DNA from 3 places in the Serratia sp. 121840015-1 genome. Region 1 is predicted to be linked to each of the others. Evidence: predicted binding sites of a transcription regulator. Region 1 holds the regulator's gene; each other region holds the start of a gene.
The links. The regulator CRP, encoded in region 1, controls carbon source genes, mostly activating them, when cyclic AMP is high. The targets are predictions, from matches to a motif close to ATGTGANNNNNNTCACAT.

Region 1 (10,332 bases):
TCGCGCTGCAGCCGCCCAACGACATCAGCACCATCTCCATCGGGCTGGGCGCTTTATCACCGGCGTTGCCGTCCATCAGCACCTGGTGGCCGGAGGCCGATTCCCCCAAAAACGTTAACCCTTCCACCCATTTAACTCTTGCCTGCATTCTGGTCACTCCGGTTGATTTCTTAAAATCAGAGTACGCTTTCGCATAGAAACAGGCAACGTAACCTGATGCTAATCATGCTGAAGCGAGACAACACGAGACACCCGCCTTACTCTGTGCTACAAACAGAGCCGCAATAAATCTTTCCGGGACACTGAATTTCAGGGAAACGCCCAGAGAAAGGCTCCTTTACCGGTATGTTAACAGAATGTAGCTTGCAGCGCTTACGGCAAGTTAATATGCTAGAGCGACAGCGTATTTTTATGACACGCCTCAAAACTTGCCGGTAGCCCTCGCTCATGACTGCGGCTACAGGCGGGTTTTACAGGGAACTCTGACCCCTGTGACACAAGGCAGCGATAACAACAGAGGATAACAGCGAATGGTTCTCGGCAAACCGCAAACAGACCCTACTCTCGAATGGTTCCTGTCTCATTGCCATATCCACAAATATCCATCGAAGAGTACGCTGATTCACCAAGGTGAAAAGGCCGAAACGCTTTACTACATCGTGAAAGGCTCCGTCGCGGTGCTGATCAAGGATGAAGAAGGTAAAGAGATGATCCTGTCCTACCTCAACCAGGGGGATTTCATCGGCGAGCTCGGATTGTTCGAAGAAGGCCAGGAGCGCAGCGCCTGGGTTCGCGCGAAAACCGCCTGTGAAGTGGCCGAAATTTCCTACAAGAAATTCCGCCAGCTGATCCAGGTGAACCCGGACATCCTGATGCGTCTGTCCGCCCAAATGGCGAGCCGCCTGCAGGTCACCTCCGAAAAAGTGGGCAACCTCGCCTTCCTGGACGTTACCGGCCGCATCGCGCAAACCCTGCTGAATCTGGCGAAGCAACCCGACGCCATGACTCACCCGGACGGCATGCAGATCAAGATCACCCGTCAGGAGATCGGCCAGATCGTCGGCTGCTCGCGTGAAACCGTTGGCCGTATTCTGAAAATGCTGGAAGATCAAAACCTGATTTCCGCCCACGGCAAAACCATTGTCGTCTACGGCACCCGTTAATCCCTGAAAAAACGGCGCAGTCTGCGCCGTTTTTTTGTCTGCTCTCTGCCATGTGGCGCCGCCTGATCTACCACCCGGAAATCAACTACGCACTGCGACAAACGCTGGTGTTGTGCCTGCCGGTGCTGTTCGGCCTGCTGATAGGCCAGCTGCAGCTCGGCCTGATGTTCTCCCTCGTGCCCGCCTGCTGCAATATCGCCGGGCTGGATACGCCGCATAAGCGCTTCTTTAAACGACTGATCGTCGGCGGTTCGCTGTTCGCCTTCAGCAGCGTGCTGCTGCAACAGGCCCTGCTGTGGCACGTGCCGCTGCCGGCGCTGATGCTGGGCCTGGCGCTGCTGCTCGGCGTCACCGGCGAAATCAGCCCGCTGCACGCCCGGCTGTTGCCGGCGGCGCTGGTGGCAGCCATCTTCGCCCTCAGCACGGCCGGCACGGTGCCTATCTGGCAGGCGCCGCTGCTGTACGCGATCGGCACCGCCTGGTATGGCTTATTCACCTGGTTCTGGTTCAAGCTGTGGAAAGAGCAGCCGATGCGCGAGACGCTGAGCCAGCTCTACCTGGAACTGGCGGACTATTTCGAAGCCAAATACTCGCTGCTGACCCAGCACACCGATCCGCAGACCGCGCTGCCGCCGCTGCTGGTGCGCCAGCAAAAGGTGATGGACCTGATCAGCCTGTTGTACCAACAGCTTAATTTCCTGCCGCACGCCAACAATCTCGAGCAAAAGCGCCTGCAGCGCGCCTTTCAGGTGGCGATGGACCTGCAGGAGCACATCACCGTCAGCCTGCATCTGCCGGAAGAGGTGCAAAAACTGGTGGAGCAGAGCCAGGCCGAAGCGATCATTCGCCGCAATGCTCAGGTGATCGCCGGCCGGCTGCGCGTGGTGGCGCACGATATTCTCTATCATCAACATTCGAAGCGCTTCTCCATGACCCACGAGCTGGCGGCGCTGGAAAAAATGGCGGCGCAGCATCCCGATAATCCGGTCGGCCAGTTTTGTTATTACCACTTCAGCCGCATCGCCCGCCTGCTGCGCACCCAGCATCCGCTGTACCGCCGCGACCTGATGCCCGGCCAGCACCGCCTGCCGTTTTGGCCGGCGCTGGTCAGCTATCTGTCGTTCAAATCCACCGCCCTGCGCAACGCCGCGCGGCTGGGCGTAACGCTGGCGGTCGGCAGCAGCCTGGGTGCGGTATTCAACCTGCCGAAGCCTTACTGGATCCTGCTCACCATCATGCTGGTGAGCCAAAACGGGTATAACGCCACCCGGGTGCGTATTCAGCACCGTGCGCTGGGCACGATTGCCGGGCTATTGCTGGCAGCCGGGCTGCTGCAGCTGCAGTTGCCGGAGGGAGAAACGCTGAGCATCATGCTGGTGATCACGCTGCTGGCCTACCTGGTTTCGCGCAAGAACTACGGGCTGTCGGTGATTGGCTTTACGGTCACGGCGGTTTACACCCTGCAGCTGCTGGCGCTGAACGGCTCGCATTTTCTGGTACCGCGCCTGATCGATACGCTGATCGGCTGCGTGCTGGCGTTCGGCGGCACCATTTGGCTGTGGCCGCAGTGGCAAAGCGGGCTGCTGCGCAAGAATGCCCATCAGGCGCTGGAGAACGATCAAGCCGCGCTGCGGCTGATGCTGAAGCAACCGGAACCGGACGCCACCGCGTTGGCCTATACCCGCATGCAGGTCAACCAGGCACACAACGCGCTGTTCACCTCGCTCAATCAGGCGATGCAAGAGCCGGGGTTCGCGTCAAACTATCTGGCGGACATGCGGCTGTGGGTCACTCACAGCCAGTTCATCGTCGAACACCTGAACGCCATGACCATTCTGGCACGCGAGCACTACATGCTGACGCCGAAACTGGCGGAAGAGTATCTGCAGACCTGTGAAATCGCGCTGCAAAGCTGCCAGCAGCGGTTGGAATACGACGGCCCGAGCAGCGGCAACAGCGGCATCATGCAGCCGCCGGATCTGCATCCGGACATGCCCGTTACCGAGATGGAGCGCCATCTGCGGCGCATTTTGTCGCACCTGAGCGTGATGCACACCATTTCGTCGCTGGCCTGGCGCCAGCGCCCGCACCACGGCATCTGGCTCAAGCGCAAACTGCGCGATCAATAAGGGCGCGGCATGCCGCGCCCCGTTATATGCCGCGCGGGCTTCAGGCGTTGATCACATCCTGCACCGCCAGCTCGAACAGCGCCATGCCGGCCTCGATATCCTGCAGCTCCACCACCAGCGACGGCGCGAAGCGGATCACGTTCGGCCCGGCATTGAGGATCATCAACCCACGCGCGGCGGCGGCGGTGAGGAAGTCGCGCGCCCTGCCGTGATAATGCGGCGTCAGCTCGGCGCCAATCAGCAGCCCCATGCCGCGAATCGCGGTGAAAATACCGTATTTATCGCCGATATGCTGCAAAGCCTGCACATACAGCGCATGACGCTGCTCAATGCCGCTCAGCACCTCCGGCGTATTGATCACGTCCAGCGCCGCCTCCGCCACCGCGCAGGCCAGCGGGTTGCCGCCGTAAGTGGTGCCGTGGGTGCCCACCTGCATCACCGACGCAATGTCTTCGGTGGTCAGCATGGCGCTGACCGGGAAACCGCCGCCCAGCGCCTTGGCGGTGGTGAGAATGTCCGGCGTCACGCCATAATGCATATAGGCGAACAGTTTGCCGCTGCGCCCCATGCCGCTTTGCACTTCGTCGAACACCAGCAGCGCCTGATGTTGGTCGCACAGCTCGCGCACGCCTTTGAGGAAGCCGGCGTCGACCGGCGTAATACCGCCCTCGCCCTGAATCGGCTCCATCACCACCGCGCAGGTGTGGTCGTCCATCACCGCCTTCACCGCCGCCAAATCGTTGAACGGCACGTGCACGATGTCGGCCGGCTTCGGCCCGAACCCGTCGGAGTATTTAGCCTGCCCGCCCACCGACACGGTGAATAGCGTGCGGCCGTGAAACGCGTTATAGAAAGCGATGATTTTAGTTTTGTACGGGCTGTGGCGGGTGATGGCGTAATGGCGCGCCAGTTTGAACGCCGCCTCGTTGGCCTCTGCGCCGGAGTTGGCGAAGAACACCCGATCGGCGAAGGTGGCGTCGATCAGTTTGCTTGCCAGGCGCAGCGCGGGCTCATTGGTGAAGACGTTGCTGGTATGCCACAGGGTTTCGCCCTGGCGTTTAAGCGCCTCGACCAGCGCCGGATGGCAGTGCCCCAGCGCCGTCACCGCGATGCCGCCGGAAAAATCGATGTACTCTTTTCCCTGCTGATCCCAGACCCGGCTGCCTTGGCCACGCACCGGCACAAACTGGGCAGGCGCATAAACAGGCAGGATCACCTGGTCAAAGGTACTGCGGCTCACTGCGGATTTTTCAGTCATTTTCGGCTCCACCCTGAAAGTTTTTCAGCGCTATCGTAATGTTAGATTGAAAACATAATCACGAAATATGCATAAAAAACCAATCAAGCGCAAACGCAAAACGCCTGACGGGCGAAAAAAACGCACCGGAATTAACGCTTGAGGAAATTATCCAGCAGCTGGTGGCCCTGCTCGCTGAGCACGCTTTCCGGATGGAACTGCACGCCTTCCAACGCCAAAGTGCGGTGGCGGATGCCCATGATCTCGTCGCGCACGCCGTCGCGCTCGCTCCAGGCGGTCACTTCAAAGCAGTCCGGCAGCGTATCGGCTTTCAGCACCAGCGAGTGATAGCGGGTCACGGTCAGCGGATCGCTCAAGCCGCGAAACACGCCGACGCCCAGGTGACGAATCGCCGAGGTTTTGCCGTGCATCACCGCGCGGGCGCGCACCACCTCGGCGCCGAACGCCTGCCCCAGCGCCTGGTGCCCCAGGCACACGCCGAGGATCGGCAGCTTGCCGGCGAAATGACGAATGGCGGCCAGCGAGATACCCGCTTCGTTCGGGGTACAGGGGCCAGGGGAAATCACCAGATGCTGCGGCGCCAGCCGCTCGATATCGGCCAGCTGCAGCTCATCGTTGCGCTTCACCAGCACCTCGGCGCCCAATTCGCAGAAGTACTGGTAAAGGTTATAGGTAAAGGAGTCGTAGTTATCGATCAGCAGCAGCATGTTAGGTCCGGCAGAGAAAAATGCCGCCACAGTGTACTGATTTAACCCGCCGCTGCCGACGATAATTTCCGCTTACTTTTTACGGCCGCCGGTGATCGACCCCAGCACGCCGCGCAGGATCTGGCGGCCGAGATCGCGCGCCATGCTCTTGGCGGCGGTCTGGACGATGCCGTCGCGCTTGCCGCCGCGCGGGCCGGTGGAACCGAACAGCAGCTCGTTCAGGCCGTCCATCAGGCCGCCGCCCGCCTGCTGTTGTTGCTGTTGCGCCTGCGGTTGCTGCCCCTGCTGCGGGGTGCCGACGGTGGCGAAGCCGCCCGACGACAGCTTCTCGTAGGCGGATTCGCGGTCGATCATATCCTCATAGCGGCCATACAGCGGCGACTTGTTGATCGCGCTGTTCAGCCCTTCCGCACCGAGCATGCCCATTTTGGATTCCGGCGCGATCACCATCGCCCGCTCCACCACGTTAGGCCGGCCCTTCTCGTCGAGGAATGACACCAGCGCTTCGCCCACACCCAGCTCGGTGATCGCCGTTTCGGCATCGAAGGCCGGATTGGCGCGCAGGGTTTGCGCCGCCGTCTTCACCGCCTTCTGATCGCGCGGAGTAAAGGCGCGCAGCGCATGCTGTACGCGGTTGCCCAGCTGGCCCAGCACGCTGTCCGGAATGTCCAGCGGGTTCTGGGTGACGAAGTAAATGCCGACGCCTTTGGAGCGGATCAGACGCACCACCTGTTCGATCTTGGTCAACAGCGCCGCCGGCGCATCGTTGAACAGCAGGTGCGCCTCATCGAAGAAGAACACCAGCTTCGGCTGTTCAGGGTCGCCCACTTCCGGCAAGTGCTCAAACAGCTCGGCCAGCAGCCACAGCAGGAATACCGAATACAGCTTCGGCTGATTGATCAGCTTGTCCGCCGCCAGCAGGTTGATCACGCCGTGACCGTTGGCGTCGGTTTTCATCAGATCGTTGATGTCCAGCATCGGCTCGCCGAAGAACTGGTTGGCTCCCTGCTCTTCCAGCGTCAGCAACCCACGCTGGATGGCGCCGATCGACGCGGCAGAGATATTGCCGTACTGGGTCTGGAATTGTTTGGCGTTGTCGCCGACGAACTGCACCATGGCGCGCAGGTCCTTCATGTCCAGCAACAGCAGCGCATTGTCATCGGCGATCTTGAACACCAGCTGCAGCACGCCGCTTTGCACCTCGTTCAGATCCAACAGGCGCCCCAGCAACAGCGGCCCGAGATCGGAAATCGTGGCGCGGATCGGGTGGCCCTTTTCGCCGTAAATATCCCACGGGATAATGGTGCAGGCCTGCGGCTGCCAGTCGGTGACGCCGATCGCCGCCAGGCGCGCCTGCAGTTTCTCGGAAGGCACGCCCTCGGCGCCGATGCCTGACAGATCGCCCTTCACGTCGGACAGGAACACCGGCACGCCGATGCGCGAGAACTGTTCGGCCATTTTCTGCAGCGTCACCGTCTTGCCGGTGCCGGTTGCCCCGGTGATCAGCCCGTGGCGGTTGGCCAACGCCGGCAAAATCACCAGATCCTGCTCCGGTTTTCCGTCTTTCATCGCTTTGGCGATAATCCGTGGTTCACTCATTTTCTGTTCCTTTGACGCTGACGCAGCGCGAAACGCGCCTGTTGATGCAATAAAGCTATAAGCGCCGCGTAACCCCGTCAAGGACAAACAAAATGGGCGCCGTCGGGATGCCCATGATGCCTGTCTTTTCAGAATCCCCCTAAGACCTGCGTCACCCCCGCAGCCCCAGTTGCTCTTTCAGCGCCTTCAAATAGCGTCGGCTGACCGGTACAGGATCGCCGGCCGACATGATCATCTCCGCTGCGCCGCCCTCTTCGAAACGGATCTCGCGCACCTGCTCCAGATTGACCAGATACTGCCGATGGCAGCGCACCAGCGGCGTACGGCTTTCCAGCGTGCGCAGCGTCAGCTCGGTGAAACACTCCATGCCGTCGCTGCGCACCACGAAGACCCCGCTCAGTTTGGAACGGATCGCCAGCACTTCATCGAACCGCAGCAGGTAGATGCGGCTGTGGCCGGTGCAGGGAATGTATTTCAGGTAACCGGCGCTCTCTTCCAGCGCCGCCACGTCCTGCGGTGCACTGCGCTGCCGCAGGCGTTGCAGCGTCTTGCTCAGCCGCTTCGGCTCCGCCGGCTTCAGCAGATAGTCGAAGGCATGCTCCTCGAACGCCTGCACCGCGTATTCGTCGTAGGCGGTCAGAAACACGATGTGCGGCATGCGGTTGGGATCCAGCATGCCGACCATTTCCAGCCCGCTGATGCGCGGCATCTGGATATCGAGAAACACCACGTCCGGCTGCAGCCGGTGGATCTGGCTGATGGCTTCGATGGCGTTGGCGCATTCGCCGATAATCGCGATCTCCGCCTCGGCCTCCAGCAGATGGCGCAGGTTGTCGCGCGCGGAAGGTTCATCGTCAACAATCAGTGCGTTTAACATCAGGCGGCCCTCTCCATGGGGACATTGAGCGTAATGCGGGTGTAGGCGTCCGGCCGGCAATCCACCTGCACGCCATAGCCTTCGCCGTAGCGCACGCGAATGCGTTTATCCACCAGATTCATCCCCAGCCCGCTGCAGTTCGGTTTCGGCTGGAACAGCCCGGCGTTGTCCGTCACCTGCAGCAGCAGATGCTCGCCTTCGCAGCAGGCGCCGATTTCGATGCGACCCACGCCCAACAGATGCGAGGTGCCATGCTTGATGGCGTTTTCGACGATTGGCTGCAGCGAGAACGCCGGCAGCCGCACCGCCAACAGCGCCTCCGGCAGCGATACCGCGATCTCCAGCCGATCGGCGAAGCGCGCTTTCTCGATCTGCAGGTAGGCGTTCACGTGTTCAATCTCATCCGCCAGGCTGACTTCGTCATCCGAGCGTTTGAGGTTTTTACGAAAGAAGGTTGAGAGGGACTGCACCAGATCGCAGGCGCGCTCGCCATCGCGGCGGATCACCGCCACCAGGGTATTCAAGGCATTGAACAGGAAATGCGGATTGACCTGCGCATGCAGCAGCTTGATCTCCGACTGCGCCAGCAGCTGCTTGTGGCGCTCGTACTGTCCGGCCATGATCTGCGCCGACAGCAGGCTGGCGATGCCTTCGCCCAGCGTACGGTTGATGGTGCTGAACAGCTGGCTTTTCGGTTCGTACAGTTTGATGGTGCCGATCACCCGCTGGTTTTCGCCGCGCAGCGGGATCACCAGCGTCGAACCCAGCTTGCAGGCCGGGTTGATCGAGCAGCAATAAGAGAGCTGATTGCCGTCGGCGTACACCACCTCGTTGTTGTCGATGGCGCGATGCGAATGCACCGAGGCGATCGGCGTGCCCGGCAGGTGATGATCGTCGCCGATGCCGATAAACGCCAGCAGCTTGTCGCGATCGGTGATCGCCACCGCGCCGATGCCCAGCTCCTGATAGATCACCCGGGCGACCTTCATGCTGTTCTCCTGATCGAACCCCTGCCGCAGGATGCCCTCGGTGCGCTCGGCTATCTTCAGCGCCTTGGAAGAGAAGGCGCTGGTGTATTTTTCGAACATCGCGCGCCTATCCAGCAGGATTTGCATGAACATCGCCGCGCCGACGGTATTGGCGATCATCATCGGCAGCGCGATGTGCTCCACCAGCTGCAACGCTTCGTCGTAAGGGCGCGCCACCGCCAGGATGATCGCCATCTGCAGCACTTCCGCCACCAGCGCCACGCCGCCGACGAACAGCGGATTGAACAGCAGCTCGATGCGCCCCCGGCGCATGGCGATGCTGTGCACAATGCCGCCGACCAGGCCTTCCGACACCGTGGAAATCGCGCAGGCCACATCGGTCATGCCGCCGAGCGTATACCGGTGCAGGCCACCGGTCAGCCCGACCAGAAAGCCCACCGACGGCCCGCCCAGCAGCCCGCCCAGGACCGCGCCTATCGCGCGGGTGTTGGCGATCGAATCCTGAATGTGCAGCCCGAAATAGGTGCCCATGATGCAGAACACCGAGAAGATCACGTAGCACAGCAGCTTGTGCGGCAGGCGAATGGTCACCTGCATCAGCGGGATGAACAGCGGGGTTTTGCTCAGCAGATAGGCGATAACGAGATAGACGCACATCTGCTGCAGCAGCAACAGCACCTGGTTAAATTCATACATGGCAGCAACTCATCCAGAGACAACAAAGGGCGAACGCCGGATTTCCGGTCTGATTATTGTCTGCCGATTAGAGCATGGGGCGCAGGAGAAAACAGTGATGAAGGCAAGGCTTCGGGAGGAAGGAGCGGCCGACCCCGGCGGGATCGGCCAAAAAACTTACGGCAGTACCTTGGCCGACAGAATCACCACCGGTTTGGTCGGCACATTCTGGTAAGGGCCGACGTTGCCGGTCGGCACCTGGGCAATTTTGTCCACCACGTCCATGCCTTTCACCACTTTGCCGAACACCGCGTAGCCGAAGTCACGCTGGCCGTGATCCAGGAAGGCGTTATCCGCCACGTTCAGGAAGAACTGGCTGGTGGCGCTGTCCTTGTCGGCGGTGCGCGCCATCGAGATGGTGCCGCGCAGGTTGCGCAAGCCGTTGTCGGCTTCGTTCTTGATCGGCGCCTTGGTGGATTTTTGCTGCATGTCAGCGGTGAAACCGCCGCCCTGGATCATAAAGCCCGGGATCACGCGGTGGAAGATGGTGTTGTTGTAGTACCCGCTGTTCACGTAGTCGACGAAGTTCTGGCTGGAAACCGGTGCCTTCTGGCTGTCGAGCGCCAACTCGATATTCCCCGCCGAGGTCGTCAGCATGACGTGGGTCTCACCGGCGGCGAGTGCGGCTGGCGCCACTGCGGTCAGGGAACACAGCGCGACGAAGGTCACTAAAGTACGTTTGAACATTAACGGGTCCTTTCTCTGAGAGACAAACAACGGAAAAGCGCTTTGATTCTAAAGAGCTGTATCGGCAAGTGCCAGCCATTTACCTATATTTACCCAATTACGGGACATATCCTAGGCGGCCCTGAATTTTGCTGCGGAAAGTATGGGCGCAGAAGACTTTTTTGCCAACCGCATCACGCATTTTTTGC
Region 2 (10,332 bases), on a different contig from region 1:
GCGCAGCACCCGGTCTTTGGCCTCGATGGTGCCGTGCGGCACGGCGATCGACTCGCCCAGGTAGGTGGAGGTGAGTTTCTCGCGCTCCAGCATCGCCGGCACGTACTCCGCCTCGACGTAGCCGCCTTTCACCAGCTGCTCGCCGGCGAAGCGGATCGCCTGCTCTTTGTCGCTGGCCTGCAGGTTGAGGAACACGTTGCTCTCGCTCAGCTTGAACAGGTTCGGCTCACCGGCTTCGAAGCTGTCGTCCAGCGCGCCCAGCACCTTCTGCTGGTTGTCGCTGGTTTTGTTGGCCGCCAGCAAACGGTCGACCAGATCGCTGTACAGTTTGCTGTCGAGGAAGTTGGTCAGCGAGATGTGCTGGGCCTGCGGCGCGTGGCGCATCGCGCGCTCGGTCAGATCGCGGTGGGTGATCACCAGATCCACGTCGTCCGGCAGGCTGTTGATGGCGCTGTTGGTCACCGAGATGTTCTTCAGCCCGGCGTCGGCCACTTTCTTGCGCAGCACCCCGGCGCCCATGGCGCTGGAGCCCATGCCCGCATCGCAGGCAACGATGATTTTGCGCACGGTGCTCAGATCGCCGTCGACCGATGCCGGCGCCGCTGCGCCGCCTTTGGACTGCGACTTCATCTCTTGCATGCGACGGGTTGCGGCTTCCAGATCGTCATCCTCTTTCACCTTGGAGGTTTTCAGCAGGAAAGCGGACACCACGAAGGAGACGGCAAAGGCTGCGCACACCGCCGCAATGTTGGCGAAGTAGGCGCCTTTCGGCGTCATCGCCAGCACCGCCAGGATCGAACCCGGAGAAGCCGGAGAAACCAGGCCGCCGTTCAGCATCGTCAGGGTGAAGACGCCGGTCATGCCGCCCAGGATCACCGCCAGCAGCAGGCGCGGGTTCATCAGCACGTAAGGGAAGTAGATTTCGTGGATGCCGCCCAGGAAGTGAATGATTGCCGCACCGCCGGCGGATTGCTTGGCGCTGCCGCGGCCGAAGAACATGTAGGCCATCAGTACGCCCATGCCCGGGCCTGGGTTGGCTTCAATCAGGAAGAACACCGACTTACCGGCTTCCGTAGCCTGCTGGATACCCAGCGGCGAGAAGATGCCGTGGTTGATGGCGTTATTCAGGAACAGGATTTTCGCCGGTTCAACGAAGATGGACGCCAATGGCAGCAGGTTGTTCGTCACCATGACGTGTACGCCCGCCGCCAGCAGCTTGGAGAGCACCTCCACCAGCGGCCCGATGCCGAGGAAGGCCAGGATCGCCAGCAGCATGCCGATGATGCCGGCGGAGAAGTTATTCACCAGCATTTCAAAGCCGCTTTTGATCTTGCCGTCCACCCAGCGGTCAAAGTGCTTGATAGCCCAGCCGCCCAGCGGGCCGGCGATCATCGCGCCGAGGAACATCGGCATGTCGGCGCCAACGATGACGCCCATGGTGGTGATGGCGCCGACGACGCCGCCGCGATCGCCGCCCACCAGCCGCCCGCCGGTATAACCAATCAGCAGCGGCAGCAGGTAGGTGATCATCGGGCCGACCAGCTTGGCTAAGGTTTCATTCGGCAGCCAGCCGGTTGGAATGAATAGCGCGGTGATAATCCCCCAGGCGATAAAGGCGCCGATGTTGGGCATCACCATGTTGCTCAGGAAGCGGCCAAAGTTTTGTACTTTGACCTTGATGTCTGGTGAAAACATAAAACACACCCCTATTGTTACGCGCTGACAATAGAGCGCGTGATTATTGTTGTGACGATCCAGCCGTGTTGCCGCTGTATGCGAAACGGACTCTATCACGCTGTTTTTGTCACGCGAACTTCACGGATTTTTTGTGATACAAATCACATACAACACCCCAACAAACCACCCTTTATAGTGACAAAGATCACATTTATGGCGTGTAAAAAAAGCACAGTGAGAAAAAAACCGCCTTGAAACCCGTCATAACGTGATATTTGTCACATTTTTAACTTGGTGGTTTGTTTTTAAATTGTGACAAACATCACAATTTATTTTTGGCTGCAGCGCCCGATCGCGACGCTCTGTTTGATCTTCCCTGTGAGCACTCATCCCGCCGGGAACTAGCGAAGTGATGAATGAAAGAAAACTACATTGCCGAATGAATGGATTAATTGAAGTGTAGTACAGAAGCCTGCGCAATAAACCAGCAAGCTATTGGAAACGCTGAGGGGAAATAAAACAGGCCGGCAATGCCGGCCTGCTGCGTGCGTGGAGGCGTTATTGCGTCACGCTTTGAATGGCTTTCTGCGCGTTTACCAGGTTCTGCTGTTTGGCCACCAGATTCGACATCATGGTGTTGTACTGCGCCACCTGCTGCGCGGTACGGAACTGCACGCCGTTGTTGTTGAAGCTGACCTGATTGCCCTGGCTCTGCAGGAAATCGCCAACCTGCACCAGATCCTGCACGAAGCTGGCGGTGGTCGGGATCGCCGGCATCAGGGCGTTGGCCGGTGCGGTGACAATCTTGTCATAGGCCTGGTTATACACCGCCTTCAGATCGTCGGGCTGCTTCAGCGCCGCGCGGGCGGTATCCGCCTGTGATTTGGCGGACTGGATCTGCTGGCCCAGCAGGTTCAACGCCCCGACCGATTGCTGCAGCGCATCGCGTTTGTTCAGATAGTCCTGCGCGGTGCGGATCTGGTTAATCTGATCCAGCGCCGGCGTCAGGCTGGCGCCGACCGACTTGGACAGCTGCTGCGAGAAGCCGACCAAAATCGCGTAATCGCCGGCATAGTTGCCGAACTTCTGCTTCTGATCTTCGCTCAGCGTGGGGATGTTCGCCCCGCTGCGCATCACGGTATTCTGTAAGTAATCGATAAATGCTTTGCGCTGTTCCGGCTCTTTATCGCCGCAGGCGGTCAATTGCATGACCACCAACAATGCCAATACCGGTGCCAACCAACGCGCGAAACCTCTGCTCTGGATCCCTACCGCCATGTGACATAACTCCTGTTATAAACCTGCTTTTTCATTGGACTCCGCCCCTTTTTGCGCACTCCGTGCGCCTATAAGAATAGATCAACTGGCGGCGTTCCGATACGCGATTCCGCTTGCGATGAGCATTGCACCGGCCGGATGCGGTTGAAAATCGTGCGCAAAACGCACTGAGGTTCATTGCCGTCGGCGACCGGACGCTTCAATTTCCCCAAGTCGCCCCCCAAGTCGCCCCCCAAGTCGCCAGGCGACCTTGCCTTTGCGCCCAGGAAACGGAAATAAAAAAGGCGCCCGCAGGCGCCTTTTCACTGCAGAGAATCGCTTACTGCAGCACGGAGATGTCCGCCACCTGCAGGAACAGTTCGCGCAGCTTGCTCAGCAGCGTCAGGCGGTTCACGCGCACTTCCGCATCGTCCGCCATCACCATCACGTTATCGAAGAACGCATCCACCGGCTCGCGCAGCGCAGCCAGCTCCACCAGCGCTTCCTGGTAGTTGCCCGCCGCGAAGTACGGCTGCAGCTTGTCGCGCAGCACCACCAGATGAGTCGCCAGCTGGATCTCCGCCGCGTCCTTCAGCACCGAGGCGCGCACGCTGTCGTTCAGCGTTTCGGTGGACTTGGCCAGAATGTTGGAGACGCGTTTGTTGGCCGCTGCCAGCGCCGCCGCCGCTTCCAGCGTGCGGAAGTGAGACACCGCCTTGACGCGTGCGTCGAAGTCGGCCGGCTTGGTCGGACGGCGCGCCAGCACCGCTTGAATGGTATCGACCGCGTGGCCTTCTTCCTGATACCAGGCGCGGAAGCGGCCCAGCATGAATTCCACCACCTCGTCGACCACCTTGGCGTTGGTCAGCTTGCTGCCGTACAGGCGCACGGCCTCTTCGGTCAGGGTCTGCAGATCCAGCGGCAGGTTTTTCTCGACGATGATGCGCAACACGCCCAGTGCGGCGCGGCGCAGCGCGAACGGGTCTTTATCGCCTTTCGGATGCTGCCCGATGCCGAAGATGCCGGCCAGGGTGTCCATCTTGTCGGCGATCGCCAGGGAACAGGCCACCAGCGACTGCGGCAGCGCATCGCCGGCGTAGCGCGGCTGATACTGCTCGTTCAGCGCAACGGCGACGTCTTCCGCCTCACCGTCGTGGCGCGCGTAGTGCATGCCCATCACGCCCTGGGTATCGGTGAATTCGAACACCATGTTGGTCATCAGGTCGCACTTCGACAGCAGGCCCGCGCGGGTGGCGTGGTTGACGTCGGCGCCAATCTGGCCAGCAACCCAGCCCGCCAGCGCCTGAATGCGGTCGGTTTTGTCGCGCAGGGTGCCCAGCTGCTGTTGGAACAGCACGGTTTCCAGGCGCGGCAGGTTGTCTTCCAGGCGTTTCTTGCGGTCGGTGTTGAAGAAGAACTCGGCGTCGGCCAGGCGCGGACGCACCACCTTCTCGTTACCGGAGATGATCTGTTGCGGGTCTTTCGACTCGATGTTGGCCACGAAGATAAAGTTCGGCAGCAGTTTGCCCGCGGCGTCATACACCGGGAAATACTTCTGGTCGCCCTTCATGGTGTACACCAGCGCTTCCGCCGGCACCGCCAGGAATTTCTCTTCGAATTTGGCGGTCAGCACCACCGGCCATTCCACCAGCGAGGCCACTTCTTCCAGCAGGCTGTCGCTCAGATCGGCCTTGCCGCCAATCTTCTGCGCCGCCAGCTCGGCATCGCGCTTGATGAGGGCTTTACGCGCTTCATAGTCGGCGACCACTTTGCCGCGCTCCAGCAGGATCTGCGGGTATTGGTCGGCGTTGTCGAGGGTGAACTCGGCTTCGCCCATGAAGCGGTGGCCGCGCACGGTGCGCGCAGAGTCGATGCCCAGCACGGTGCCTGGGATCAGATCGGCGCCCAGCAGCATCGTGACGGTATGTACCGGACGCACGAACTGCACGTCGGAGTCGCCCCAACGCATCAGTTTCGGGATCGGCAGTTTAGCCAGCGCGGTGCTGACCATGCCGGCCAGCAGTTGCTGCGCCGACTGGCCTTTGACGTGGGCGCGGTACATCAACCACTCGCCCTTGTCGGTCACCAGGCGTTCAGCCTGATCGACGGTGATGCCGCAGCCGCGCGCCCAGCCTTCGGCCGCTTTGCTCGGTTTGCCCTCGGCGTCGAACGCCTGGGCGATCGCCGGGCCGCGTTTTTCAATTTCGCGATCGGCCTGCGCCGCGCTCAGGTTGGCCACTTTCAGCGCCAGGCGGCGCGGTGCGGCGAACCAGCTCACGTCACCGTGTTCCAGGCCGGCGTTGTCCAGCTCGGCGGTGAAGTTGGCGGCGAAAGATTCCGCCAGGGAACGAAGCGCCTTCGGCGGCAGCTCTTCCGTGCCGATTTCCACCAGGAAAGTCTGTTGAGTCATGGCTGCCTCTTAGTTCTCGTTCTTCTTGTTGCACATCGGGAAGCCCAGCGCTTCGCGGGAAGCGTAGTAGGCTTCGGCAACGGCTTTGGTCAGCGTGCGGATGCGCAGAATGTAGCGTTGACGCTCGGTCACCGAAATCGCCTTGCGCGCGTCCAGCAGGTTGAAGGTATGGCCCGCCTTCAGGATGCGTTCGTAGGCCGGCAGCGGCAGCGGTTTTTCCAGCGCCAGCAGCGATTGGGCTTCTTTCTCGTACTGCTCGAAGCAGGAGAACAGGAAGTCGACGTCGGCATATTCGAAGTTGTAGGTGGACTGCTCCACTTCGTTCTGGTGGAACACGTCGCCGTAGGTGGTAACACCCAGCGGGCCGTTGCTCCACACCAGATCGTACACGCTGTCCACGCCCTGGATGTACATCGCCAGGCGCTCCAGGCCGTAGGTGATCTCGCCGGTCACCGGCTTGCACTCCAGGCCGCCGACCTGCTGGAAGTAGGTGAACTGCGTCACTTCCATGCCGTTCAGCCACACTTCCCAACCCAGGCCCCAGGCGCCGAGCGTCGGGTTTTCCCAGTTGTCTTCCACGAAGCGAATGTCGTGGATGGTCGGATCCAGACCCAGCTCTTTCAGCGAGCCCAGGTAGAGTTCCTGAATGTTGTCCGGCGACGGCTTAATCACCACCTGGAACTGGTAGTAGTGCTGGAGACGGTTCGGGTTTTCGCCGTAGCGGCCGTCGGTCGGGCGGCGGGATGGCTGCACATAGGCGGCGGCCATCGGCTCCGGCCCCAGTGCGCGCAGGCACGTCATCGGGTGTGAGGTTCCCGCGCCGACTTCCATGTCCAATGGTTGAACGATGGTGCAGCCCTGGCGCGCCCAATAATCCTGCAGTGTCAGGATCAGGCCCTGGAAGGTCTTGGTATCAAACTTTTGCATGTTGAATTCGCACGCGATACAAGTGGATTTAGATGGAATGGGCCAGTATACCCTTTGACCGTAAGATATACAGCCAGAATCCGGCAACAAGTGCGAATCGGGGCGAGAAGCGCTGGATTTTCACACGTCGGCCGCAGCGTGAAGACACAGCGCTCCGGCCGGCCCCCTCGCCATCCACGAGCCGGCCTGAAAGGCGTGACGCCGCCAAATCCATTAGATGAGCTTAACAAAAATATCACTCACCGCCGTTTAAATAAGCAATTAGCTGAACGCGATATCTCCCCTCGCCGGCCAAATTCAGGCTGATTTGCGTACGCATATCCTTATATTTGCCACAAGATAAAGTTGCGCCAATGTTATTTTTGTTAATTTTATCAACTAAAAAACTCCCCTCACCGAGAGATAATGTGATCAAGTGCCAGATTATTTCTTATGAACGTGAAAAATAAGGCGATAGCGCACGGCGGACCGAGGCTCTGGGTATGAAGGGAAGGTCAGGGATGAAATACGGCGCAAACGGGCCACAGAAACAAATTGACAGTTAATCTTTGGTTATACAATAATAAATAAAATTTTCCCTGGTGTTGGCCAAGTGGCTACCTGATCCTTTCATAGGATCAGTTTTTTTTTGTATTTCCGCCAACGTCATTGCGGCCCGCATAATTCACGCCAGGCCGCCCCCCGCTTAAATTCCTCATCAGCCCTTATGGCTTCTCCTGCGCCGTTGAGTGCGCCGATGGCCAATTCAAAAACGCGCGCTGACGCCGACGTTATACATAAACTGCTCGCCGCTGCTCAGCCCGCCGGTTTGCGACACGGTGGCGAAGGCCGATACCCTGTCCGTCAACGGCATGTTGGCCCCCAGCGTGACATCCACCCAGTTTTTGTCCTGGCCCGCACTGTCGCGGGTGAACGAAGTTTGCGTCGATTTCAGGCCACCGCCGGCGCGGTAGACGTCGTCGCCGAACTGATGCTGATAACTCACTTCCGCATAAGGGTTAAACACGCCGAATTGCGTATCCAGCCGCCAACCCAGCGCGCCGATCTGCGAGTGATAAGTTTGATCGTTGAAGCGCATGGCGGTGCTGTCATCGCCATCTTCACCGTAGCCGGAAACGCGGCTGTAATCCCAGGCGAACTGCGCGACCGGCCCGGTGGTCAGGTAAGAAGTAATCGGGAAGTCATAGCCGGCGGTCACGCGCGCGCCCCACTGCTTGCCGGTGGTCGAACCGGTTTCGGTGCGCGTCAGCGGCCCCAGCCGCATGCTGCGGCGGATGTCGTCATAATCCATCGTCGCATAGTGCAGATCGGCGTTGACCCAGCCATGCTCGAATAGCGCCAGCGAACTGAAGGCCGACAGCAGCAGCCCGCGCGACTTGTAATCAAAGCGGCTGGAAGGATGCTGATCGTCGTTGGAACCGGCGATCAACGCGCCGATTAACCAACCGTCGGTCAGCTGATAGTCCACGCCGACGGTCAGGTTGTGGGTAGTGGCGTTGCCGTCCCCCGCCGCCCGGTTATCGGCATAGTCGTAGTGCTGGCCGGCGTAACCGCCGAACACGCCCAGCGATCCCTGCGGGTTGTCGCCGTTGCGCAGCTGCTGGAAGCGACTGTCGAGCGTGGCGCGGCTGTCGCGCGCCATCGCCGCGGTCGCCTGATTCAGCGCCACCACCTGCGCCGAGCCATCCAACACCGCCTGGATATAATCCGCAATCAGCAGGTGCGCCTGCGGGCTGGGGTGGAAATGGTCGGAGAACAGATAGGACTGGCTGGCGTCGAAGCCGGGCATATCGGAACGGCAAACCGCCGAGGAAACGCCCGGCGGGCAAGCCATACCGGCGGTGTTGGCGAAGCCGAACTGCGCCGGATTGGCGATCGCTTCGGCGAACAGCTTGTTGACGTCCACCCGCACGATATTGCCGCCGCCCTGCTCCAGCAGACGGTCTTCACTTTGATTATAGAAATCAGTCAGCTGGGCGGCCTGCGCGCTCAGGCTGTCATACGCCGCGATAAGCTGCGCAGCGATCGCCTGCTGCACCTGAGGAATGGCGCTGCCCTGCTTCGCCGCGGCGGCCAACGCCGCGTGGATCGCCTGCGTGCGTGAAGCGTTGTCCGGCGTCGCCACCGAATTAAGCGTGGCATAGGCCGCCTGGATCGCCGCCCCCTGCACTGGCGACAGCGCCTGTTGAATGATCAATTCCATCAGCTGCGGCGTGGAGCCGATGTTCGGCACCGTTGGCACGATCACCGTGCCGGCGCCGGCGTTCAGCAGCGAATGCACCTGCGCAGCGGCGGCCGCAGCGCTGTTATAGGCCACGCCGGGCGCGGTAGCGGCATTCAGCGCCGCCGCCGCCAGATCGTTGCCGCCGATCCAATGAATATACAGCCCGTCGCCGTCGGCCTGGCCATTGACCCGGTTCAGGTAGCGCTGCACCTGATCCTGGGTGTTGTCGACCGGGTTCAGGCCCGGCACCGCCACGGCGCCGCCGGCGGCGTAGTTTTCACCGCCGTTGTCCGAAGCCACCAGCGCCGCCCCGATGCGTTGCGCCAACGCTTCGTCGTACAACAAGTGCTGGTTGCCGTCATAGGTGAACCGGCCGTTGTTGCCGGTATCGCTCAGGCTGTCGCCAAAGACGTACAGTTGATCGTACGCCTGAGCCGGTAGGGTCACACTGCAAAGTAGCGCCACTGCAAGCGCCGCCGGGCGGGGCATGCACGTTATTTTTAGAGGCATGAATCGACTCCTGAGAGCCTGCAAATGAAGGCAATGTCGTTTTTATCGTTGACCGGTTTTCCACCGGCCATGTAGTAACTATTGTCGGCTTTTTCGTCACGTCAAGCGGGCTGATGACAAAACAATCAGAGGCTTGCCAAGTTCGGCGCTACGAGCGATGATTACTGTTCATAAACACAGCATAAGGACAGTCAGGATGGCAGACGAACGTTGCGGTTGGGTGACGGCCGATCCGTTGTATCTCGAGTATCACGACAAGGAATGGGGCGCGCCCACCACCGACGCGCGCGAACTGTTTGAAATGCTGTGTCTGGAGGGGCAACAGGCCGGCCTTTCCTGGATCACCGTTCTGAAAAAGCGCGAGAATTACCGTCGCGCTTTCCACGGTTTCGATCCGCAGCGTGTCGCCGCCATGACCACAGAGGACGTGGAAAACCTGCTGCAGGACAGCGGCATCATCCGCCACCGCGGCAAGATAGAAGCCATCATCACCAACGCCAAAGCCTATCTGGCGATGGAAGCGGCCGGCGAAGATTTCGTCGCTTTCATTTGGGACTTCGTCGGCGGCCGGCCGCAGCTCAATCGCTGGCAGGCGCTGAACCAGGTGCCGGCCAAAACCGAACAGTCCGACGCCATGTCCAAAGCGCTGAAAAAGCGCGGCTTCAAGTTTATCGGCTCCACCATTTGTTACGCCTTCATGCAGGCCAGCGGGCTGGTGAACGATCATCTGACGGGGTGCATCTGCTACCCAAAGCCACGGTGATCCGCCCCTGTGGACCGGAGGATATCGAACGGCTGATGGCGCTGTGGCTGCCCAGCACCATCGCCGCCCATCCGTTCGTGGCGGAAAAGTACTGGCGTGAGAGCGCCGCGCTGGTGCGGGAAAACTACCTGCCGCGCGCGCAGAGCTGGGCCTGCTGGCATCACGACGAGATCGTCGGCTTTATCAGCGTGCTGGACGAGCAGTTCATCGGCGCGCTGTTTGTCGATGGGGCGTTTCACGGCCGCGGCGTCGCCCAGGCGCTGATGACGCACGTGCAGCAGCGCTACCGCCGGCTCAGCCTGGAGGTGTACCAGCAGAACCTGCGTGCCTGCGCGTTCTACCACAAGCACGGCTTTCAGGTGACGCAGCGCCTGTTCAATGAAGAAACCCAGGCCTATACGCTGATCATGAACTGGTCGGCAGTCGAAAATTCAACCCATTAGGCTTAAAAAAGGCGCATCCGCACCCCGGATGCGCGCAATTAGGAATCCGCTGCATGGCGCCGCCCGGCGTTTTGTCGCATAACTCCCCCCAGCACTCCCCCGCGCTCATCATTTGTCACGT
Region 3 (10,332 bases), on a different contig from region 1:
GTAAAGCAGATCTGCGCGCGTTCGATCAGCAGACCGAAGCCGATGCCGAACAGCATGGCGATACCGAGCTTCGGCGCATCGAACAGCGTCCACAGCGACCAGGCCACCGCCAGGCCGAAGACCGCCATGCCCAACCGGAAGCGGCGGCGCGCCTGCTCAGGTTTCTGCGTCAGCGGCGCGGCGGCCTTCACCTTTTGCAATTTGACCGGGATGCGGAACATCGGCAGCAGCGTGAATTTGGCGCCGAAGTACGAACCCGCGGCGGTCGCCAGCGCGAAGAACCAGGCGTGCAGCGAGAACTGCGGAATACCGGTGAAAAACGCCGCCAGGTTGCAACCCATCGCCAGGCGCGCGCCGAAGCCGGCGATAATGCCGCCCAGCAGCGCCTGCACGATGCGAATGCGGTGCTGCGGCTGGCGCAGTTTGATGTTGTTGGCCCACAGCGCGGCGGCGATGCAGCCGGCGAACATACCGATGATCATGCGCCCGTCGATGCGCTCCAGCGGCGTGCCCTGCAGGCCGATAACCTTGAAATAGCCCCACTGCTCAGGGTGCAGGCCGAACCACTGCAGCACATGGCCGCCCCAGCGCGTGAATTCGCCGGTCACCGCCCAGAAGGTGCCGGTCATGCCGAAGTAGTAGGTAGAAAGGATCCCGGCGGCGATCACCGCCGGCAGCGGTGCCCAAAAGCGCACCAGGTATTGAGATTTGAACTGCTGCCAACTCATGGCATCTCCCGTGCATATCATCCATAAGAAAAAACCTTATGAATGATACGCCATTCAGGGGCGTTTGACGGCAACTTTCAGGCATAAAAAAACCAGCCCGCAGGCTGGTTTTTCAGAGCGCTTCACCGCGAACAGTGAATCAGCGATTACGCGTCGCCGAAACGACGACGTGGTGCGGCAGGTGCTGCGTCATCACGGCGTGGCGCTGGCTTACCGTCACGGTTGAAGTTACCGCCACGACGCTCGCCGCCGTTACCGCCTTCACGACGTTCGCCGAAGGAACGACGTGGGCCGCCTTCGCGACGTTCGCCGTTGAACGGACGACCGTTGCCGTTGCCACGACGCTCGCCGCCGTTGCCACCGTCACGACGCTCGCGACGTTCGAACGGCTGTGCATCGCCCAGCAGCTGCATGTTCATCGGCTTGTTCAGGATGCGGGTGCGAGTGAAGTGATTCAGGATCTCGCCCGGCATGCCTTTTGGCAGCTCGATGGTGGAGTGGGAAGCGAACAGCTTGATGTTACCGATGTAACGGCTGCTGATGTCGCCTTCGTTAGCGATAGCGCCAACGATGTGACGGACTTCTACGCCATCGTCACGGCCCACTTCGATGCGGTACAGCTGCATTTCGCCAACGTCACGACGTTCGCGACGCGGACGGTCGCCGTCACGGCTGTCGCGACGGTCGCCACGATCACCGCGACGATCGTCACGGTCGTTGAACTCGCGACGCTGACGCGGCTTGAAGACCGGATCCGGCGGCAGGATCAGCGGACGTTCGCCCTGTGCCATTTTCAGCAGCGCTGCGGCCAGGGTTTCCATATCCAGCTCTTCTTCCGGCTGCAGTTTGGTCAGCAGTGCGCGGTACAGATCCAGATCGCTGCTTTCCAGCTGCTGCTGAACTTTTGCGGCGAACTTGGCCAGACGACGCTCACCCAGCAGTTCTGCGTTCGGCAGTTCCACTTCCGGGATGGTCAGCTTCATGGTGCGTTCAATGTTGCGCAGCAGGCGGCGTTCGCGGTTTTCCACGAACAGCAGCGCGCGGCCGGCGCGGCCCGCACGACCGGTACGGCCGATACGGTGAACGTAAGACTCGGAGTCCATCGGGATGTCATAGTTGACAACCAGGCTGATGCGCTCAACGTCCAGGCCACGGGCCGCAACGTCGGTCGCGATCAGGATATCCAGACGACCGTCTTTCAGACGCTCCAGGGTCTGCTCACGCAGCGCCTGGTTCATGTCGCCGTTCAGCGCGGCGCTGCTGTAACCGCTGCGCTCCAGCGCTTCGGCCACTTCCAGGGTCGCGTTCTTGGTACGGACGAAGATGATCGCCGCGTCAAAATCTTCAGCTTCCAGGAAACGCACCAGCGCTTCGTTTTTACGCATGCCGTAGACCGACCAGTAGCTCTGGCTGATGTCCGGACGGGTGGTCACGCTGGACTGGATGCGCACTTCCTGCGGCTCTTTCATGAAGCGGCGGGTGATGCGACGGATCGCTTCCGGCATGGTGGCGGAGAACAGCGCGGTCTGATGTTCAGCCGGGATCTCAGCCATGATGGTTTCTACGTCTTCGATAAAGCCCATGCGCAGCATTTCGTCGGCTTCATCCAGCACCAGACCGCTCAGGTTAGAGAGGTTCAGGGTGCCGCGCTTCAGGTGGTCCAGCAGGCGGCCTGGGGTACCCACAACGATTTGCGGGCCCTGGCGCAGAGCGCGCAGCTGCACGTCGTAACGCTGGCCGCCGTACAGGGCTACCACGTTGACGCCGTTCATGTGTTTGGAGAAATCGGTCATCGCTTCAGCAACCTGAACCGCCAGTTCGCGGGTCGGTGCCAGCACCAGGATCTGAGGTGCTTTCAGGTCTGCCTGCAGGTTGTGCAGCAGCGGCAGCGAGAACGCTGCAGTTTTACCACTACCGGTCTGTGCCATGCCCAGCACGTCGCGGCCGTTCAACAGGTGAGGAATACACTCAGCCTGGATCGGAGATGGTTTTTCATAGCCCAGATCGTTCAGGGCGGAAATGATTGGAGCAGACAGCCCCAGATCAGCAAAAGAGGTTTCAAACTCAGTCGTCATGTACACGTGCCTCATTAATAATGGCAGCCAGTCTACATAACTCGTCGAGAAAATTTTCAGTCATTTTCATTGAAAAGTGTGAACCGGCTCAAATTAGATTATAAAACGAACAAAAAAGCCCTCGCCCGTGAAGGCGATAACTTTGGTTAAAAACCAATGTCCATCAGGCTGATAGGTGTTCGTCAGCTATTGCTGGTCCGATTCCGATAGGTCGTCTTGCTCTTGGCCCAAAAGCGCCAATTCCAACAATGCATAGCGGTGCTCAACAAAGTTGTGAACGTTGTTAGACACCGTCAGTTTGAACAGCGCCGAAGCGGTGTCCTTGTCCCCCAGACTCAGGTAGTGTTTACCCAAATAGAAGTCAGTTTCACTGAGATGCTCAGCGAGCGAAGTGTTATCCGTTGCATCTGCCTTGAGGCGTTCCATCAGCGTTTTTTCGCTGATCTTGCCCAGGTAGAATTCGACAATATTCCATCCCCATTGCCCTCTGTCCGCTTTGTCATAGCGCTGCTGAAGCGCTACCTCGGCCTTCTTGGGATCGATTTCTCGCTCCACCAGATACAGCCATAACGAACGGAAGGGATCGTTTGGGTCGTCTTGATAAAACGCCTGCAGATCATCCTGCGCCAACGGGAAGCGGCCGCCATAATACAGTGCGATGCCCCGGTTTAAACGCGCGTAATTGTAAGTTGGATCAAGCTCTAGTACAGAATCAAACGCTTCATAGGCAGCATCAAAATTGCCTGCCTGCGTTAAGTAAATGCCCAGGTAGTTGAAAACTTCCGGCATGTCGGGACGTATCGCCAGCGCCTGCGAGAAATCATTGCGCGCTAATGCACGTAACCCGAGGCTATCATACAGCACACCGCGCTCATATAAAAGCTGTGCGCGTTCGTCGTCCGTCAGTGCCCGGCTGGCAAGAATTTGTTCCATGCGCGCCAGGATCACTTCCTGCTGCAACGTTGGCTGCAACGGGATTGCCAAAACTTCGTCTTTACGCCAATCATGGTTGCTGCATCCTGCCAGCATGAGTGCTGTCGCAACGTAACACCAGCGCAAGAAAGGCTTCATTTCCCACTCCCGAAGACAAACATTGGATGAACGTCCTGTCCTCCGTTTGCTAAAACGCGGGCATCCTACCCGCGCGATACGAACAGCTCCCAACCCCATGGTGGGGAGCTGTAAAACTATCTATACAGTTATTCTGCTTCAGGCGCAGGTGAACCCGCTTCCGGCGCCATCGCTTCTTTGATGCTCAGACGCACGCGGCCCTGACGGTCAACTTCCAGCACCTTAACCGGCACTTCCTGACCCATCTGCAGATAGTCGGTCACTTTCTCGACGCGCTTGTCGGCGATCTGAGAAATGTGTACCAGACCTTCTTTACCACCGCCGATAGCGACGAACGCGCCGAAATCAACGATACGGGTCACTTTACCCTGATAGATACGGCCCACTTCGATCTCTGCCGTGATCTCTTCGATACGACGGATAGCGAATTTCGCCTTCTCACCGTCGGTCGCAGCGATTTTAACTGTACCATCATCTTCGATTTCGATGGTAGTGCCAGTCTCTTCGGTCAGTGCGCGGATAACGGAACCGCCCTTACCGATCACGTCTTTGATTTTATCCGGGTTGATGCGGATAGTATGAATACGCGGTGCGAATTCGGAGATATCGCCGCGCGGGGTGCTGATAGCCTGTTCCATCACGCCCAGGATGTGCAGACGCGCGCCCTTGGCCTGGTTCAGAGCCACCTGCATGATTTCGCGGGTGATGCCTTCGATTTTGATGTCCATCTGCAGCGCGGTGATACCGTCGCGGCTACCGGCCACTTTGAAATCCATGTCGCCCAGGTGATCTTCGTCACCCAGAATGTCGGACAGAACCACAAAGTTATCGGCTTCTTTCACCAGGCCCATCGCGATACCCGCAACGGCAGCCTTGATTGGCACGCCAGCGTCCATCAGCGCCAGAGACGCGCCGCACACGGAAGCCATGGAAGAAGAACCGTTGGATTCGGTGATTTCAGACACCACGCGAACGGTGTACGGGAAATCTTCTGGTTTAGGCATCATAGCCAATACGCCGCGTTTCGCCAGGCGACCGTGACCGATTTCACGACGCTTAGGTGAACCGACCATGCCGGTTTCGCCCACGGAGTACGGAGGGAAGTTGTAGTGGAACAGGAAGCTGTCGGTCTTTTCGCCCATCAGCTCGTCCAGGTTCTGTGCGTCGCGCGCGGTGCCCAGGGTCGCGGTAACCAGCGCCTGAGTTTCGCCACGGGTGAACAGCGCGGAACCGTGGGTGCGCGGCAGTACGCCGGTGCGCACGTCCAGGCCACGGATCATGTCTTTTTCACGGCCGTCGATACGCGGCTCGCCACGCAGTACGCGGCTGCGCACCACGTTTTTCTCGACGTTGCCCAGGATGTCTTGAATTTCAGAGGCATCCAGAGTCTCGTCCTGCGCCAGCAGGGTTTCAACGACGCTGTCTTTGATCGCGTCAACCTGAGCGTAGCGCTCTTGTTTTTCGGTGATGTGGTAAGCGTCGCCCAGGCGAGCTTCGGCCAGTTCGGCCACGCGCGCGTGCAGCGCTTCGTTGACCGCAGGCGCCTGCCAATCCCACTTCGGCTTGCCGGCTTCGGCAACCAGCGCGTTGATGTTTTCGATAACCACTTGCTGCTGGTCGTGGCCGAACACCACGGCGCCCAGCATCTGGTCTTCGCTCAGCACGTCCGCTTCGGATTCAACCATCAGCACCGCACCCGCAGTACCGGCAACCACCAGATCCAGACGGCTTTCTTTCAGTTCGTCAGTCGTTGGGTTCAGTACGTACTGGTCGTTGATGTAACCCACGCGCGCTGCGCCGATTGGGCCGTTGAACGGAATACCGGACAGGCTCAGGGCCGCGGAAGCACCGATCATCGCAACGATGTCCGGGTTCACCTGCGGGTTAACGGAAACCACGGTCGCGATCACCTGAACTTCGTTCAGGAAGCTGTCCGGGAACAGTGGGCGGATCGGACGGTCAATCAGACGGGAAGTCAGCGTCTCGCCTTCGCTCGGACGGCCTTCGCGACGGAAGAAGCTGCCCGGGATACGGCCGGCGGCGTAAGTACGCTCTTGGTAGTTAACGGTCAGCGGGAAGAAGCTCTGGCCCGGCTTGGCTTTTTTCTGGCCAACGACGGTAACGAAGACGGCGGTGTCATCCATGCTCACCATAACGGCAGCGGTGGCTTGACGAGCCATCATCCCGGTTTCGATGGTGACGGTATGCTGGCCATACTGGAATTTGCGAATGATCGGTGTCAGCAAAATTATATCCTTGATTAGCGGCGCGCAATCGCATTGACGACTCGACACGCCTGTGACTCGATTTGCCTTCTCACTACATCCTCGCGACTAATGACAATCCTTATCTCAGGCAGGAGATAAAGCCTCTCATTAGCCGCGCGAACCTCTGTAACGGAAGAACCTGTTTGGAAACATCAGTAATACATTAACCTGATTTGCTTATGCTTCCTAGAAGAAAGGGGCCAAAATAGGCCCCTTTCCACTGAAACTTGCTAGATTAGCGACGCAGACCCAGACGCTCGATCAGGCTGGTGTAACGTGCTACATCTTTACGCTTCAGGTAGTCCAGCAGCTTACGACGCTGAGAAACCATACGCAGCAGACCACGACGGCTGTGGTGATCTTTTTTGTGCTCGGAGAAGTGGCCTTGCAGATGGTTGATCTGCGCAGTCAGCAGGGCAACCTGAACTTCGGTAGAACCGCTGTCGTTAGTACCACGACCGAAATCAGCTACGATTTGAGCTTTAGCTTCAACACTTAGAGACATTGTAATACTCCAGATTATAGATAATAAAAACAGGCGCCGATCTCTAATTCAGCAACCCAATGCATAAGCTGCGCCATTCTACTCTTAGCGCAGTGCGATCGCAAGGCGACGCAGTGCCCCGCCGTCAGTCGAAATGCTCGACCACCAGGCGGCGCGGCGCCACGCGACCGTCCTCGGCGATGTCGCCAACGCCGATGAATTTCCGCTCTTCACCCTCGGTGATACGCACCAGGCCGGAAGCCGGCGCGCCGGCCACTTGCACCGGTTGCCCCTGCTTGACGTAGCCCGCCACCACCGGCAGCAAATTCACTTCCGGATAGTTCTCAACCGGGCTGTCCATCGGCATCAGCAGCGGATCGAGCAGTTCGCCGGGCGCGATGTCTTGTTCCTGCGCCTGCGCCAGCAAAGCGTTCAGCTGTTCCAGCGTCACCATGCGCGCGATCGGATAAGTCGCCACCTGCAGGCGGCGCAGATAGATCACGTGCGCGCCGCAGCCCAGCAGCTCGCCGAGATCGTCGGTGATGGTGCGGATGTAGGTGCCTTTCGAGCAGTGGATCTCCAGCTCCAGCTCATCCCCTTCCCAGCGGATAAACTGCAGTTCGTACACCGTGATGCTGCGCGCTTCGCGCGGCACTTCAATCCCCTGGCGCGCATACTCGTAGAGTTTCTTGCCCTGGTATTTCAGCGCCGAATACATCGACGGCACCTGCTGGATATCGCCGCGGAAGGTGTCCAGCGCCGCGTCGAGCTGCGCCTGGGTAAAATTCACCGGGCGCACCTGCACGATCTGGCCGTCGGCGTCGGAGGTATCGGTACGCTGCCCCAGCTTGGCGATCACCCGATAACGCTTGTCGGAGTCGAGCAGGTATTGCGAAAACTTGGTCGCTTCGCCCAGGCAGATAGGCAGCATGCCGGTCGCCAACGGATCGAGCGCGCCGGTGTGGCCCGCTCGGTTGGCGTTGTACAGGCGTTTTACTTTTTGCAGCGCATCGTTGGATGACAAGCCCTGCGGCTTGTCCAGCAACAGCACGCCGTGGATATCACGGCCGCGGCGACGAGGGCGACTCATTAATCCTCCTTGTCATCGCCTGAGGCGGAACGGCGCTCGGCGTCGTTCTTCACCACGTTGGTCACCAGGTTGGACATGCGCATGCCTTCCACCAGGGAGTTGTCGTAGGCGAAGGTCAGCTCCGGCACCACGCGCAGGCGCATCGCTTTGCCCAGCAGGGTGCGGATGTAGCCGGAAGCGTCCTGCAACGCTTTAATGCCGTTGGTGACCAGATCCGGATCGTGGTTCTCGGTCAGCACGTTCAGGAAGGTGACGTAAACCTTGGCATACGCCAGGTCGCGGGACACTTCCACGCCGGAAACGGTCGCCATGCCGACGCGCGGATCTTTCACTTCACGCTGCAGAATGATCGCAATCTCTTTCTGCATCTCTTGCGCCACGCGTTGACCGCGGCTGAATTCTTTTGCCATTTTGGATTCTCCAGACAAATCGGGGGGCACAAAGGCCCCCCGTAAACAGATATAAGCAGATGTGCAATCGTTAAGCGATGGTGCGTTGGATCTCAATGATTTCGAACACTTCGATCATGTCGCCGACGCGCACGTCGTTATAGTTCTTAACGCCGATACCACATTCCATGCCGTTACGGACTTCGTTAACGTCATCTTTGAAGCGGCGCAGGGATTCCAGCTCGCCTTCATAGATAACCACGTTGTCGCGCAGTACGCGGATTGGGTTGTGACGCTTGATGGTCCCTTCGGTAACCATACAGCCGGCGATAGCACCGAACTTAGGCGATTTGAACACGTCGCGCACTTCGGCCAGGCCGATGATCTGCTGCTTGTATTCCGGCGCCAGCATACCGCTCATCGCCTGCTTCACTTCGTCGATCAAGTTATAGATCACAGAGTAGTAACGCAGATCCAGGCTTTCCGCTTCGATTACGCGGCGCGCAGAAGCGTCGGCACGCACGTTGAAGCCCAGGATGATGGCGTTGGAAGCCGCAGCCAGCGTCGCGTCGGTTTCGGTGATACCACCTACGCCGGAGCCGACAATCTTCACCTTCACTTCGTCGGTGGAGAGTTTCAGCAGCGAGTCGCTGATCGCTTCGCAAGAACCCTGTACGTCGGACTTCAGTACGATGTTCAGCTCGGACACTTCGCCGTCGGTCATGTTGGCGAACATGTTTTCCAGCTTGGACTTCTGCTGACGCGCCAGTTTGACTTCGCGGAACTTGCCCTGACGGTACAGCGCCACTTCACGCGCTTTCTTCTCGTCACGCACCACGGTCGCTTCGTCACCCGCTGCAGGCACGCTGGACAGACCCAGGATTTCCACAGGGATAGACGGACCGGCGGAGGTCACTTCACGGCCCAGCTCGTCGCGCATCGCACGCACACGGCCGTATTCGAAGCCGCACAGGACGATATCGCCCTTGTTCAGCGTACCTTCCTGAACCAGCACGGTAGCCACAGGGCCACGGCCTTTATCCAGGAAGGACTCGATCACCACGCCGCTCGCCATGCCGCTGCGAACCGCTTTCAGCTCCAGCACTTCGGCCTGCAGCAGGATAGCCTGCAGCAGCTCGTCGATACCGGTACCGGCTTTCGCGGACACGTGGACGAACTGCGCTTCGCCGCCCCACTCTTCCGGCATAACGCCGTACTGAGACAGTTCCTGCTTAACGCGGTCCGGATCGGCTTCCGGCTTGTCGATTTTGTTCACCGCAACCACCAACGGCACCTGCGCCGCTTTCGCGTGCTGGATAGCTTCGATGGTCTGTGGCATCACGCCGTCGTCGGCCGCCACCACCAGAACCACGATGTCAGTCGCCTGAGCACCGCGAGCACGCATCGAGGTAAACGCGGCGTGGCCCGGGGTATCCAGGAAGGTGATCATGCCGTTCTCGGTTTCTACGTGGTAGGCACCGATGTGCTGGGTAATGCCGCCGGCTTCGCCCGCCGCCACTTTGGTGGAGCGGATGTAGTCCAGCAGAGAGGTTTTACCGTGGTCAACGTGGCCCATGATGGTCACGACCGGCGCGCGCGGCTCGGCCGCAGCGCCCGTATCACGGTCGCTCATCAGCGCTTCTTCCAGCTCGTTTTCACGACGCAGGATAACTTTGTGGCCCATCTCTTCGGCAACCAGCTGTGCGGTTTCCTGATCGATAACCTGGTTGATGGTGGCCATGGCGCCCAGCTTCATCATCACTTTGATGACCTGAGAACCTTTTACCGCCATCTTGTTGGCCAGCTCGGCCACGGTGATGGTTTCGCCGATCACCACGTCACGGTTAACCACCTGCGCCGGCTTGTTGAAGCCCTGCTGCAGAGCGCTAGGCTTGCGTTTGCCTTTACCGCCACGGGTAACGGCACGCGCTTCTTCGCGGTCCGCTTTGGACTCGGACAGCTTGTTGCCTTTCTTCTGCTTGGTGGCTTTGCCGCCGCGGGTGCGGCTGCGACGATCGCCTTCAACTTTGGCGTCGTTCTCGTCTTCTGCGGCACGGGCGTGCTGAGAGGTGGTCACGTGATAGTCGGCGCTTTCAACCGCGGCGCTTGCCGCGTCTGCCTGGGCCCACTTCTCGCCGTTCTCTTCGGCCATGCGACGGGCTTCTTCCGCCACGCGCTTGGCTTCCTCTTCAACCTTGCGGCGCACTTCCTCTTCCGCTTTGCGTTTC

Region 2: ACUXAC_RS22045 (PTS mannitol transporter subunit IICBA) is a predicted target of CRP. The motif match lies at 1,827-1,844, and genes of this name have one in related genera.
Region 3: yrbN (protein YrbN) is a predicted target of CRP. The motif match lies at 2,880-2,897, and genes of this name have one in related genera.

The regions. Positions count from the first base shown of each region.
Region 1 covers NZ_JBSEYF010000007.1:50,567-60,898, forward strand. Annotated here, with positions in the region: gene ACUXAC_RS23345 (OsmC family protein) at 1-148, opposite strand, end outside; gene crp (cAMP-activated global transcriptional regulator CRP) at 531-1,163, shown strand; gene ACUXAC_RS23355 (YccS/YhfK family putative transporter) at 1,214-3,292, shown strand; gene argD (bifunctional acetylornithine/succinyldiaminopimelate transaminase) at 3,333-4,550, opposite strand; gene ACUXAC_RS23365 (aminodeoxychorismate synthase component II) at 4,682-5,257, opposite strand; gene ACUXAC_RS23370 (helicase HerA-like domain-containing protein) at 5,330-6,856, opposite strand; gene btsR (two-component system response regulator BtsR) at 7,008-7,733, opposite strand; gene ACUXAC_RS23380 (sensor histidine kinase) at 7,733-9,418, opposite strand; gene ppiA (peptidylprolyl isomerase A) at 9,575-10,144, opposite strand.
Region 2 covers NZ_JBSEYF010000006.1:75,780-86,111, reverse strand. Annotated here, with positions in the region: gene ACUXAC_RS22045 (PTS mannitol transporter subunit IICBA) at 1-1,695, opposite strand, end outside; gene ACUXAC_RS22040 (DUF3053 domain-containing protein) at 2,236-2,955, opposite strand; gene glyS (glycine--tRNA ligase subunit beta) at 3,275-5,344, opposite strand; gene glyQ (glycine--tRNA ligase subunit alpha) at 5,354-6,271, opposite strand; gene ACUXAC_RS22025 (autotransporter outer membrane beta-barrel domain-containing protein) at 7,017-9,005, opposite strand; gene ACUXAC_RS22020 (DNA-3-methyladenine glycosylase I) at 9,202-9,768, shown strand; gene ACUXAC_RS22015 (N-acetyltransferase) at 9,765-10,211, shown strand.
Region 3 covers NZ_JBSEYF010000002.1:139,549-149,880, reverse strand. Annotated here, with positions in the region: gene yedE (selenium metabolism membrane protein YedE/FdhT) at 1-728, opposite strand, end outside; gene ACUXAC_RS14095 (DEAD/DEAH family ATP-dependent RNA helicase) at 875-2,803, opposite strand; gene yrbN (protein YrbN) at 2,793-2,867, opposite strand; gene nlpI (lipoprotein NlpI) at 2,990-3,874, opposite strand; gene pnp (polyribonucleotide nucleotidyltransferase) at 4,003-6,120, opposite strand; gene rpsO (30S ribosomal protein S15) at 6,377-6,646, opposite strand; gene truB (tRNA pseudouridine(55) synthase TruB) at 6,771-7,715, opposite strand; gene rbfA (30S ribosome-binding factor RbfA) at 7,715-8,125, opposite strand; gene infB (translation initiation factor IF-2) at 8,196-10,332, opposite strand, start outside.